2 regions of the Hyphomonas sp. CACIAM 19H1 genome follow, and region 2 is predicted to be linked to the other one. Evidence: predicted binding sites of a transcription regulator. Region 2 holds the regulator's gene; the other holds the start of a gene.
What was found. Region 2 encodes HrcA, which represses chaperone genes, less so after heat shock. Its sites were predicted from a motif close to GTTAGCANTCNNCNNNGNNGANTGCTAAC; they were not measured.
Positions count from the first base shown of each region.

Region 1: a site for HrcA is predicted at 2,461-2,489, ahead of groES (co-chaperone GroES). Genes of this name have one in related genera too.

Region 1 covers NZ_CP016437.1:1,961,429-1,968,183, reverse strand. Annotated here, with positions in the region: gene BBF93_RS09230 (acyl-CoA synthetase) at 1-256, opposite strand, end outside; gene groL (chaperonin GroEL) at 396-2,036, opposite strand; gene groES (co-chaperone GroES) at 2,091-2,381, opposite strand; gene BBF93_RS09215 (GGDEF domain-containing protein) at 2,754-3,626, shown strand; gene BBF93_RS09210 (CaiB/BaiF CoA-transferase family protein) at 3,696-4,898, shown strand; gene BBF93_RS09205 (cupin domain-containing protein) at 4,915-5,382, shown strand; gene BBF93_RS09200 (SDR family NAD(P)-dependent oxidoreductase) at 5,379-6,197, opposite strand; gene rpsD (30S ribosomal protein S4) at 6,373-6,755, shown strand, end outside.
Region 2 covers NZ_CP016437.1:3,622,056-3,628,810, reverse strand. Annotated here, with positions in the region: gene dnaK (molecular chaperone DnaK) at 1-537, opposite strand, end outside; gene BBF93_RS16970 (DUF2061 domain-containing protein) at 825-1,049, shown strand; gene BBF93_RS16965 (hypothetical protein) at 1,131-2,051, shown strand; gene BBF93_RS16960 (nucleotide exchange factor GrpE) at 2,077-2,643, opposite strand; gene hrcA (heat-inducible transcriptional repressor HrcA) at 2,643-3,731, opposite strand; gene BBF93_RS16950 (SdpI family protein) at 3,787-4,500, opposite strand; gene BBF93_RS16945 (metalloregulator ArsR/SmtB family transcription factor) at 4,497-4,793, opposite strand; gene BBF93_RS16940 (formate--tetrahydrofolate ligase) at 4,870-6,540, opposite strand; gene rph (ribonuclease PH) at 6,630-6,755, shown strand, end outside.

The DNA.
Region 1 (6,755 bases), 1.7 Mb from region 2:
AGTTGACGTTGACCGGGGAGAGGCTGGCTTTGAAGCAGGCGGCCATCGCCTCCATGTATTCGGGCTGGTTGCGCATGTAGAAGCCGGCCTTGTCGCCGCGTGCGGCGCCGAGGCTGAGCAGAGCGCGCGCCAGGCGGTTGGTCCGGGCGGTAAAGTCCGGCCAGTAGATGCGGCGGTCGCCATGGGCGAGGGCAAGGTCATCTGGCCCGAGCGCCGCACCCACGGCATCGAGCATGTCACCGAAATTCCAGTCCATCCGTTTCCTCCGCAGCATTGTTTTTTGGTGATGCTAAGGAGGCGGCGGCGCGCCTGCAATCATGACCCAAAGTAAACAGCCCCCCGGATCGCTCCGGAGGGCTGCCTGATGTCTTCGCTGGGACGCGAAGGGGAAGGACTTAGAAGTCCATACCGCCCATGCCACCCATGCCGCCCGGCATGCCGCCGCCAGCAGACTCTTTCTTCGGAGCTTCGGTGATACCGGCTTCCGTCGTGATCAGCAGGCCAGCCACCGAGGCAGCGTTCTGCAGAGCCGAGCGGACAACCTTCACCGGGTCGATGACGCCCATCTGGACGAGGTCACCATACTCTTCGGTCTGGGCGTTGAAGCCGTAGGAGCGCGACTTGTTGTTGACGATCGTGTTGACGACCACCGAACCTTCAACGCCTGCGTTCTCGGCGATCTGGCGAGCCGGAGCTTCCAAGGCCTTGCGGACGATGTCGATGCCGGCTTTTTCGTCTTCGTTGGCGCCGACAACATCAATGTGACGCGAAGCGCGCAGGAGCGCGGTGCCGCCGCCAGGAACGATGCCTTCTTCAACAGCAGCGCGGGTTGCGTTCAGGGCGTCGTCGACGCGGTCCTTACGCTCTTTCACTTCCACTTCGGTTGCGCCGCCAACCTTGATCACCGCAACACCGCCAGCGAGTTTCGCCAGACGCTCTTGCAGTTTCTCACGGTCATAGTCGGAAGAAGTGTCTTCGATCTGCTTGCGGATCTGCGAAACGCGAGCTTCGATTTCTTTCTTCTTGCCAGCGCCATCGACGATAGTGGTGTTGTCCTTGTCGATCGACACGCGCTTGGCTTTGCCGAGCATTTCCATGCCGACGTTCTCAAGCTTGATGCCGAGGTCTTCGGAGATGACCTGGCCGCCGGTGAGGACAGCGATGTCCTGCAGCATGGCCTTGCGGCGGTCGCCGAAGCCAGGGGCTTTGACGGCAGCGATTTTCAGGCCGCCGCGCAGCTTGTTGACGACGAGGGTGGCGAGCGCTTCGCCATCAACGTCTTCAGCGATGATGAGGAGCGGCTTCTGCGACTGGACAACCGATTCGAGGATCGGGAGCAGCGGCTGAAGGCTCGACAGCTTGGCTTCGTGAAGCAGGATCAGGACGTCGTCGAGTTCGACGATCATCTTGTCCGGGTTGGTGATGAAGTAGGGGCTGATATAGCCGCGGTCGAACTGCATGCCCTCGACAACGTCGAGTTCGGTTTCGAGCGCTTTGGCTTCTTCAACCGTGATGACGCCTTCATTGCCGACTTTCGCCATGGCTTCAGCGATCATCTGGCCGATTTCGGTCTCGCCGTTGGCGGAGATGGTGCCGACCTGGGAGATCTCTTCGTTCGTCTTCACCTTCTTGGAGTGGTGAGCGAGGTCGGAGATGACTTCAGCGACGGCTTTGTCGATGCCGCGCTTCAGGTCCATCGGGTTCATGCCGGCAGCAACGCGCTTCATGCCTTCGCGGACGATGGCCTGGGCCAGAACCGTTGCGGTCGTGGTGCCGTCACCTGCGGTGTCGTTGGCTTTCGATGCCACTTCGCGCAGCATCTGGGCGCCCATATTCTCGAGCTTGTCTTCCAGCTCGATCTCTTTCGCCACGGTGACGCCGTCTTTCGTGGTGCGCGGAGCGCCGAAAGACTTTTCGATGACCACGTTACGGCCTTTCGGGCCGAGCGTGACTTTCACTGCGTTGGCGAGGATGTCGACGCCGCGGAGCATTTTCTCGCGGGCATCGGCGCCGAAAACAACGTGTTTTGCAGCCATGTGAGTTACCTCTTGTGTTATGTCTGGGGTTCAGAAGGACAGGTTGGGGCGGACTTACTTGTCCAGAACGCCCATGATGTCGCTTTCCTTCATGATCAGCAGGTCTTCACCGTCGATCTTCACTTCGGTGCCGGACCATTTGCCGAACAGGACGCGGTCGCCTTTCTTGACGTCGAGCGGAACGCGCTCATTGTCGTCGCCGATGGCGCCGTTGCCGACAGCAACCACGATGCCTTCCTGCGGCTTTTCCTTGGCGTTATCAGGGATGATGATCCCGCCTTTGGTTTTTTCTTCTTCTTTCACGCGGCGCACGACAACGCGGTCGTGGAGGGGACGAAGTTTCATTGCAGTGCCTCTTCGATCAAAGCTTCCTCGGGTGAATAAGGTGACGGGGCCTCCGCCAGCGCAGCGTTAAGCGCGCATCGTTAGCACTCGCCCGAGCCGACTGCTAACGATGCGGCGGAGATAGGGAATCCCGTTGCCGTCGTCAACAGGGACGAAATGAACCTTTTCTGACCACGCGCGTACTGGGGATGGGCGCCATCGCCTCCGGCAGCCTCTTTTGATCGCTCTGCAGCCTCCGCCGCAGGGCGTTTTCGCTATGTCATTGGTAAATTTTGAATTTCGCGGCTTTGCTCAACTGATGGTCCGGTGAAAGCGCGAATTCAAAACTCCTGCGATAGATTTGCATTGGTAAGTCCGCAGGAGCCGGTATCCATGACATTTTCCCGCCGTGACGTCTGGAGCGCCGTGAATTTCTTTGTGCTTGTGGCGGCAACGGCCCTGTCTCTGTCGTTCAGCGTGTCTCTGCTCTTTTACAAGATGGGCCTGCCCGCCGATATCGGGGCTTATATTCGTCTGAACCTGTTTGTTTCCGGCTGTGTTGCGCTGCCGACGGCGATCATCGCCTCGCTGCATGATTTCCATATGCGCGCCTATCAGCGCCGGCTTGAAGAAATGGCGTGGACCGATGCGCTGACCGGCCTTCTGAACCGCCGTTTCTTCGTGCATTCGGCCGAGGAAGAGCGCTCACGGATGCGGCGCACCAAGGAAAATGCTGCGATTGTTCTGATCGACCTCGACCATTTCAAGGAGGTGAACGATCTCCACGGCCATACCGGGGGTGACCTGGTATTGAAGGAAATTGCGGCCATTGCCCATTCCGAGTTGCGCGGGCCTTTTGATCGCCTTGGCCGCTGGGGCGGGGAAGAGTTCGTTGTTCTGCTCAGCAGTGTCAGCCGGGAGCAGGCGATGCTGGTGTGCGAACGTCTGCGCCGCCGCATCGAAGAGACGGTGATCGAGATTTCCGGCAAGGAAGTGTCGGTTACTGCCAGCTTCGGGCTTTGCATGATGGCGCCGGAAACGCCGTTGAATGCCGCCATCGAGTGCGCGGATGGGGCCCTCTACGAGGTCAAACGCCTCGGCAGGAACAAGGTGCTCTGCCGCGACGTTCCGGAAGGCGAGGCTGCGCCGATCGTGACGACGCTTCCGATACGCCGCCGGTTCGGTTCTCGCGGGCAGCGCGAGGGACTGAGTATACCACACGCCAACGACAGCGCGAGCGAACCTACCCGGCAAGTTGGCACCTGATAATCTGTCCCTGGCTTGCCGCATGCCTGATTTCCTGATTGGAAACAGGCCGCATCCGGGAGACATGTCATGGTATCATCGCAGCCCCGTACGGGTCCGCTCACGGACCTGCGGGTCATCGAACTTGGCCAGCTGATCGCCGGGCCCTTCTGCGGACAGATTTTTGCCGATATGGGCGCCGATGTGATCAAGGTGGAGCCGCCTGGCCAGGGCGACCCGCTGCGCGACTGGGGCCGGGAAGGCTTTCCCCTCTGGTGGTCGGTGGTTGCGCGCGGAAAGCGCTGCATCACGGCGAACCTGCGCGAGAAGGAAGGCCAGGACATTGTCCGCCAGCTTGTGGCGCAGGCGGACTTTCTGCTGGAGAATTTCCGCCCCGGCACACTGGAGAAGTGGGGGCTGGGGTATGAAGACCTTCGGAAGATCAATCCGCGCCTGATCATGATCCGGGTATCGGGCTATGGGCAGACCGGTCCTTATGCCTCCCGGGCGGGCTATGCTTCGGTGGGCGAGGCGATGGGCGGGCTGCGCTATGTGATGGGCGAGGCAGACCGGCGCCCGTCACGCGCGGGCATCTCGCTGGGGGATAGCCTCGCGGGCCTCTACGCAGCGCTTGGCGCGCTTGCCGCGCTGCATCACCGTGAGAAGACGGGGGAAGGGCAGATGATCGACGCGACGATCTACGAGTCCGTGCTCTCGGTGATGGAGGCCCTCGTTCCCGAATATCAGTTCGAAGGATACACGCGCGAGCGCTCCGGCTCGATCCTGCCCAACATTGCCCCCTCAAACATCTATGAGGGCAGCGACGGCATGGTGATCGTGGCTGCCAATCAGGACACGGTGTTCGCCCGCCTCTGCGTTGCCATTGGCCGGCCGGAGCTGAAGGACCATCCCGATTACAAGACGCATGTCGCCCGCGGCCGCAATCAGCAGCAGCTGGATGATCTGATCCAGGCCTGGGCGTCCACGCGCCCTATTGACGAGATTGAGCAGATCATGATCGAGAATGGCGTGCCCGTCGGCAAGGTTTACCGCGCCGCGGACATGCTGTCTGATCCCCACTATGCTGCGCGCCAGTCCCTCACCGAAGTGCCAAGCCAGCGCTGGCCGGGCATGCGCCAGCAGAATGTATTCCCGAAGCTTTCAGCCACGCCGGGCCAAATCCGCTGGGCGGGGCCTGACTCCATCGGTCAGCATACGGAAGAGGTGCTGACAGAGCTGCTGGATCTCTCGCCTGCACAGGTCGCCAAGTTGCGCGCCAGCGGAATAGTCTGAGAAAAGAGGGCCCGTCATGCCGAAGATCGACATCTCCAATGCTCCCGAAGGCCAAGGAACGCGGTATCCTTCTCCGCATGGTGTGCCCTGCGCGCAGCGCCGCTGGCGGGCGCTCGGCAATGCAGCCGGGCTCACCCAGTTCGGTGTGAACCTGCTGACGCTCGATCCCGGTGTCTGGTCGTCCCAGCGCCACTGGCACACGCATGAAGACGAGTTCGTCTGGGTGCTGGAGGGCGAGGTCGTGATGATTACCGATGCCGGACGGGAAGTGATGCGCGCCGGTGACTGTGCCGGGTTTGCGGCTGGGTCTGGTGACGGGCACCATTTCATCAACGAAAGCGATCAGCCGGCGAAGCTGCTCATCGCCGGCTCCCGCGACAACCGCGACGAGTGCAACTATCCCGACATCGACATGCACTTGCACACCGGCCGGTATGAAGATGCCCCACCGCGCTACACCCGCAAGGATGGCACGCCTTACTAGCGCGCGGTCAGGCCCCCATCGACGACATGCTCCTGGCCGGTGATGTAGCTGGACGCATCCGACGCCAGGAACAGGATCAGTTCAGCCACTTCGTCCGGCGTGCCGGGGCGCCCCATCGGCGCGCTGCCGGCGGCAATAATGGCCGGGTCCAGCCCATTGCCTCCAAAGGCGGCGGTGATGGCCGCGGATTGTTCCTTCTGCATCGTCTCGGTCATGCGGGTCAGGGATTTCTGCCAGATCGGCGTGTCGATGATGCCGGGATGAACCGAGTTCACCCGGATCTTGAGGCCAAGCTGGGCGCATTCCATGGCCGCTGCCTTGGTGAAAAGCCGCACAGCGCCCTTGGAGGCGCAATAGGCGCTGGCGCCTGAGGCTCCGCGCAGGCCAGCCACGGAAGAGATGTTGATGATCGAGCCGCCGGTATCCTTCATCGTGCGCATGGCAGCGCGGGTGCCCAGGAACACGCTGTCGGTGTTGACCTCCATCTGGTTGCGCAAATCGGCCAGGGTATAGGTCATGATGGCCCCGCCAATCGCGATCCCGGCGTTGTTGACGAGGATGGATGGCGTGCCGAGCAGGTTCCTGGTGTCAGCAAACACGCTGTCCCAGACCGCTTCGTCCACCACATCCTGCTGGCAGGAGGCGGCCTTGCCGCCAGCTTTGGTGATCTCGTTTGCCACTGCCTTGGCGCCTGCGCCATCCAGGTCAGTTGCCATCACTGCGGCGCCTTCACGCGCCAGAATTAACGCTGCGGAACGGCCAATGCCGCTGGCTGCGCCTGTGACGATGGCCACCTTACATTTAACTGATGCCATTGATTCCTCCCTGTTTTGCGGCGGACACTAGCAGCCGCTGCGCTTGACGCGAGAGGATTATTGGTGTTTTACCCGCCGCTTCATGACGGGGTGATGCGGTGCCGCCGTTGTAATCGTGGGCTCTTTATACTTGAGCATTAGCCCACCGGCCCGCGTCGAGTGAGAGGACATTGATATGTCTCGTCGCCATAGTGCGAAATACAAGATCGACCGCCGGGTCGGTGAAAACATCTGGGGCCGCCCCAAGTCTCCCTTCAACAAGCGCAACTACAAGCCGGGCCAACACGGCCAGAACCGCCGTAACAAGGTCTCCGACTTTGGTATGCAGCTCATGGCGAAGCAGAAGCTGAAGGCTTACTACGGCGACATCACCGAGAAGCAGTTCGCGAAAACCTACGTCGAAGCTGCCCGTATGAAGGGCAACTCGGCTGAGAATCTGATTGGCCTGCTGGAATCGCGTCTCGACGCGGTTGTCTACCGCGCCAAGTTCGTTCCGACGGTGTTCGCAGCACGTCAGTTCATCAACCACGGTCACGTGATGGTGAACGGCCGCCGCTG
Region 2 (6,755 bases):
GTAAGCGAGGGCTGCGGCGGTCGGCTCGTTGATGATGCGGAGCACTTCAAGGCCGGCGATGCGGCCAGCATCCTTGGTGGCCTGTCGCTGGGCATCGTTAAAGTAGGCCGGGACGGTGATGACGGCCTGGGTAACCTTGGAGCCGAGATAGGCTTCAGCGGTCTCTTTCATCTTGGTGAGGATGAAGGCGGAGATTTCCTGCGGGGCGTAATCCTTGTCGCGGCCTTTCACCCAGGCGTCGCCGGCAGGGCCTTTGACGATGGCGAAGGGGGACAGTTCCTTGTCCTTCTGCGCGGTCGGATCGTCGAAGGTGCGGCCGATCAGGCGCTTGATGGCGTAGAAGGTGAAGTCAGGGTTGGTCACCGCCTGACGGCGCGCGGGCATACCGATGAGGCGTTCGCCGCTTTCAGTGAAGGCCACCACCGACGGGGTCGTGCGGGCGCCTTCTGCGTTTTCGATGACCTTGGCCTGGCCGCCTTCCATGACGGCCACGCAGGAGTTGGTGGTGCCGAGGTCGATACCGATGATCTTGCTCATATATGTCTCTCTCTTTCGTCAGCCGCCACTGGCTTCGTTTGGGTTCGGTCTGCTCAGCAGCCCCGCGCCGCCAATGGCTCTATCAAGGGTTCAGTTTTGAGCAGCGAGTTGGGGGATTAAATCCGCTCGCTTCTTTGGCCCTCGATATGGGGAACTGTGGGGCAGGCTCAAGAGGCCATGACAGATTTGCCCCATAGGCGCGCTCTATGACGCGGGCAACCCGTTCCGATTTGAAAATCATTCTCAAAGAGCGCATATGTCCTCTCATGAGAATGAGGTTTCCTCCCATGCCGCGCCCGGCCCTTAAGACCCTGACCTATAGCGCCATGCACTTTGCCGTGGCCATCTCCGTCGCCTTTGCCCTGACCGGCAGCTGGCATGCCGCGCTGGCGATCGGGATGATCGAGCCGCTGGTGCAGACGGTGGCCTATACGCTGCATGAACGCGCCTGGGAACGGATCGGCATTGGTGGCCGTCGCGTACCTGAGGCGGCGGCCGAGGCGGTTGGCTGAAGGGGTATTCTCCCACGGAACAGCTGGCCAGCCGGGCAGGGCTGAGGCAGGGTTGGCTCCGGAAAACTCTGGGAGAAATTCATGCGCCTGTTGGCAGCCGCCAGTGTGACGGCGATTTCACTTGTTCTTCTGGGCGCGTGTGGGCCCGCGAGCGTGCCAGCCGACCAGCCTGATGCGGTCGAAGCTGCTGCCGATGCTGAGGAAGCGGCCGGACCTGAGACAGCGGCGGCGAGCGCGCCACGGCTGGAACAGCTGTGGGTAACCGATGGCTTCGACGCGCCTGAGGGCGCCGCCCTTGCGCCTGATGGCAGCTATTTCATTTCCAATGTGACCGGGGACGGCAGCACAAAGGAAGGCAAGGGGTTTGTGTCCAAGCTGGGGGCGGACGGCACAATGCTGATGCTGCGCTGGGCCGAGGGGCTGGACGCGCCCAAGGGCATGACGGTGCTGGGCGATACCCTCTATGTGGCCGATATCGACCAGGTGGTGACATTCGACGTCCATAACGGGACAAAACGGGACACGATCAGCATCGACAGCGCCCAGATGCTGAACGACATGACGGTCTGGCAGGGCGAGGTGCTGGTTTCAGACTCCGGCGCGGCGAGCATTCACCGGTTGACACCGGAAGGTCCGCGGCTCCTGGGCGCCTCCACCGATTGGGCAGGCATCAATGGCTTGCTGGGGGATGGCGAGCGGCTGCTGATCTCAACGATGGCCGAGGGCTATCTGATCGAACTGCGCGGCGCTGACGCTGAGCAAATCCTGGCGCGCGGCATGAAGGATGCTGACGGTGTTGGCCTGGTGCCGGGCGGCGGGTATCTGGTGTCGAGCTGGCCGGGCCATATCCATTATGTCAGCGAAGACGGGCAGGTGACGACGCTGCTGGATACCCAGGCAGGCGGCATCCTGCAGAATGACCTGGCCGTGTTCGGCGATGTGGTGATCGTGCCCAACTGGCTGCCGGGCACGGTTACGGCGTGGCGGGTGGTGCGGGACTGATCCCGCACCTTAGCCGCATCCGTATTCAGTTCGCCGGGCCGGTGCTGACGGCCACCATGGCGGCGCGCAGGGTGCGATCGCCAATACGCCAGCCGGGCTGGAAGAGCTGCGCGATGGTGCCCGAAGGCTGCTCCGACGGGATTTGCGCCACGGCCTGATGGACGTTGGGGTCAAACGGCGCGCCGGGATCTGCCGCCACAGGCACAACGCCGTGCCGGGAGAGGGCGGTGTTGAGTTCCTTGGCGGTCATCTCAATGCCACCGAGGAGGTTTTTCCCGGCATCTGTAAGCCCGCCGCGCTCGCTTTCGGGCAGGGCGTCAAGGGCGCGGGCGAGATTGTCCGATACGCTGAGCAGGTCAGCGGCGAATTTCTCGATGGCATAGATGCGGGCTTCGCTGACCTGGCGGTCAGCCCGCTTGCGGGTGTTGTCGAGGTCGGCCAGCAGGCGCAGGATCTGGCCGTTCATATCGGCCTTCTCTGCCTCAAGGCGCACAATCAGCTCCTCGACCGTGACGGTTTCTTCCGCCTTGGCTTCAGGGTTTACACCGGCGTCGATTTCAGCGGCTTCACCCGGTTTGTTTTCGTCGCTCATCACTTCCCATCCTTTCCGCGCCGGGACGAGAGGATCTCCCCCACGACCTTTGCGGTATAATCTACCATCGGGATCACCCTGGCATAATTGAGCCGTGTTGGCCCGATCACTCCGAGTGCCCCGATCACATGTTTTGTGCCGCCCATATAGGGTGCCACGATCACACTTGAACCAGACAACGGAAAAAGCCTGTTTTCTGACCCGATGAACAGACGCACGCCGCCCGCTTCGCGCGTTGTGTCGAGAATTTCAAGCAGGCTTTGCTGCCGTTCAAGCTCGTTGAACAATTGCCGCACCCGGTCGAGATCCTGGGCGGCCTTGGCGTCTTCCAAAAGATTGGCGCGGCCCCGCACGATCAGGCTGCGGCCGCGGCCCGGCGCGTCTCCGCCCCATTCGGCAAGGCCTGCTTCGACGAGGGCTGTGGTGGCCGCGTCCAGCGCCGCGCGCCGGTCCTGCAGTTCGGCGCGCACCTCGCTGGCCGCCTCGGCCAAGGTGCGGCCCTTGAGGCGCGTGGAGAGGTAGTTTCCCGCCTCGATCAGCGCGGTGGCAGGCAGGCCATCTGGCACCTTGAGGATGCGGTTTTCAACGTCGCCGTCCTCGGTGACAAGCACGCAGAGGGCCTCTCCGCCGGCAAGGGGAACAAATTCGACATGCCGCACCGCCGCGTCCCGGGCGGGGGAGGCGACAAGGCCTGCCCCCCCGGCAAGGCCGGAGAGGATGTCGGAGGCTTCCCCCAGAACCGCTTCCAGATCGGTGCCCGCGGAGGCCAGCCGGTCGTCGATCTGTTTCTTGTCTTCCCGGGAAGGGTCTCCGTATTCGAGGAAACCGTCGACGAAGAGGCGCAGGCCCTTGTGGGTGGGCGCGCGGCCGGCAGAGATGTGGGGGGCGTCGAGCAGGCCGAGGTCTGTCAGGTCTGCCATCACATTGCGGATGGAGGCCGGGGAGAGGGCAATGCCCGCCTTGGAAAGGGTGCGCGAGCCGACCGGCTCGCCCGTTGCCAGATAGCCCTCGACGATCTCCCGGAAAATGTTCCGGGAGCGCTGGTCGAGCCGTTGCATGAGGCTGAGGATGTCTGACTGGTCCGCCATGTCTCTGGATTAAGGGCGGTACATGCGCGGTTCAATAGTGTTGATGGGGCCAGCCTTAGATGGTGAGGCCGGATCCGGCATCCCGGTCGTCAGCCTTGCGCCAGACGAAGTAGGAATAAACCGCAGCAATGAGGGCAGCGGAGACCACCAGGACCGACAGCTGCAGGCCCAGCCAGATGCCGCTGAAGAGAAAGGCGCCCGCCATACCCAGGGCGCCGGCAACCATGAACAATGGGCCCGCCAGGCGGTGGGTCTTCTCCCAGGCGATGTCCGAAGACAGGGTCCAGGGGGTGCGGATGCCGAACATGAAGCTGGAGCGGGTTTTCGGCAGGTAATTGCCGATGACGATGAAGAGGGCGCCGCAAGCCGCGATCACCAGACGGACCATCGTGTCGGAGTAAAGGGTATCCTCCCCGGTTCCCAGCATGCCGAAGGCGATGCCGCCTTGAACGAAGGTCAAGAGCGTCATGACGCCGACCCATGTCGCCAGATAGGCCCGCCGCCCGGTATCGATATTGCGTTTGCGCGGATCAATCGCCGGGACGAGCGCGAGAAGGAGGCCGGTCAGAAGCACGGTGCCTGGAAGGATCAGCAGATAGACCCAGGCGTCACTCTTGCTCGCAAACTGATCTGCCTGTCCGTCCGAGCCCCAATGAACCGGAATATCGCCGGTTTCGGGCAGGGCGTTCCAGGTGGTGAGCGCGATGCCGGATGTGAGCAGAAAGGCGATGGCCGATGCGATCAGGCCGGTGCGGATAAAGGGTTTCATTCGGCTGCCTCCTTAAGGTCGTCATCGCCATTGTCCCGGCCCAGCAGCCCGAGCAGGGCGGTGGCTGCGTCTTCCAGAACGCTTGTGTTCACGCGGTAGAGGATCTGGTTTCCCTGCCGCTCGGCTGTAATCAGCTCGGCCTCCTTCAGCACCGCCAGATGGCGGCTCATGGTTGGCCAGCTCGCCTCGAACTCTGCTGCAAGGTCGCCGGCGAGGCGGGGCCCCTTGCGCAGCAGGGCGAGAAGCTGCCGGCGGGCCGGATGGGCCAAGGCTTTGAAAACGCTGTTTTCCATATCTGCTAATTAGCAATTATGCTAATATCGAGTCAAGAGCTATTTTTGGGTTTAGCTAAATAGATCTATGGCCGGGTCAGTTCAGCCCTTCGATCTGGCCGTGGGCATTGAGGTGGATATGCTCGGCGGCGGGGCGGCGCGGAAGGCCAGGCATGGTCATGATGTCGCCGCAGATGGCGACAACGAAGCCCGCCCCGGCAGCGAGGCGCACTTCCCGAAGACGGACCACATGGCCTTCCGGCGCGCCGAGCAGGGCAGGGTCTGTGGAGAAGCTGTACTGGGTCTTCGCCATGCACACGGGCAGGTGGCCAAAGCCGGCCTTTTCCCATGCGGCTAGCAGGTTTTTCACCGCGCGGGCTGCCTCCACCCGGTCTGCCCGGTAGATGGATTTCGCCACGGCTTCGATCTTTTCCAGCAGGGAGAGATTGTCCGGGTACAGCGGCTTGAAATCGGCAGTGCCGTCTTCGATCAGTTTGACCACGCTGCGGGCGAGGGTTTCAGCGCCCTTGCCGCCTTCGGCCCAGTGGGTGCAGAGCGCGACGGATACGGAGAGTTTTTCGCAATAGGCCTGCAGGGCGTGAACTTCGCCTTCGGTGTCGGTAGTGAAGCGATTGATCGCCACGACGACCGGCAGGCCAAAGCTGCGCAGGTTTTCGATATGGCGGGCGAGATTGGCGAGGCCCTTTTCCAGCGCTTCATAGCTGACCTTGCTCAGCTCATCCTTGGCGAGGCCGCCATGCATCTTCAGCGCACGGATGGTGGCAACGAGAACCACGGCATCGGGCGCAAGCCCCGCCTGGCGGCATTTGATGTTGAGAAATTTCTCGGCGCCAAGGTCTGCGCCGAAGCCGGCTTCGGTGACAACATAGTCGGCCATTTTCAGAGCAGCGCTTGTGGCGATCACGGAGTTGCAGCCATGGGCGATGTTGGCGAACGGGCCGCCATGCACGAGGCAGGGGTTGTTCTCCAGCGTCTGGACAAGGTTTGGCAGCATCGCGTCGCGCAACAGCGCCATCATCGCGCCGGTGGCCTTGATGTCAGCGGCGGTAACGGCGACCTTCTCACGCGTATAGCCAACGATAATGCGGGACAGGCGGGCCTCCAGATCTTCCGCATCTGTTGCAAGGCAGAGGATGGCCATCACCTCGGAGGCGACGGTGATGTCGAACCCGGTTTCGGAAGGGGCGCCGTTGCCGGGCCCGCCAAGGCCGGAGACGATATTCCTCAGGCTACGGTCGTTCATGTCCATCACGCGGCGCCAGCTGGTGCGCACGGTTTCCAGCTTGGGCTCACCGCCCCAATGAATGTGGTTATCGACGAGGGCGGAGAGAAGATTGTGGGCCGAGGTGATGGCGTGGAAGTCGCCGGTGAAATGCAGGTTGATGTCTTCCATCGGCACGATCTGGGCAAGGCCGCCGCCGGTGGCGCCGCCCTTCATGCCGAAGCAGGGGCCGAGCGAGGGTTCGCGCAGGCAGAGAAGTGTATTCGCCCCGATGCGGTTCATCGCGTCGGCGAGGCCAATGGAGGTGGTGGTCTTGCCCTCACCGGCGGGCGTCGGGTTGATGGCGGTGACGAGGATCAGCTTGCCACCCGGCCGGGCGGATTGGCGCTGCAGGAAGCTGGCTGAGAGTTTCGCCTTGTCGTGGCCGTAGGGGATGATGTCTTCCGGGGCTGCGCCGATGCGGGCGGCGATGTCCTGGACCGGCAGTTTCTTCGCCGCGCGGGCAATCTCGATATCCGTGGCCATCGCTCTTCTGCTCTCCGTTGACAGCTGCCGGTGTAGACAGGCGCAGCAAAACCCGCAAATCAGGCCATCAGCTAGAAGGATTCCCGAAGATGCCAAATCTTGTTCGCCCCTCGGGCCGCGCTTTTGACCAGCTGCGCCCGATTTCGCTTGAAACCGGCGTCGCGCGCTATGCCGAAGGATCGTGCCTCGCCAGGTTTGGTCACACGCATGTGCTG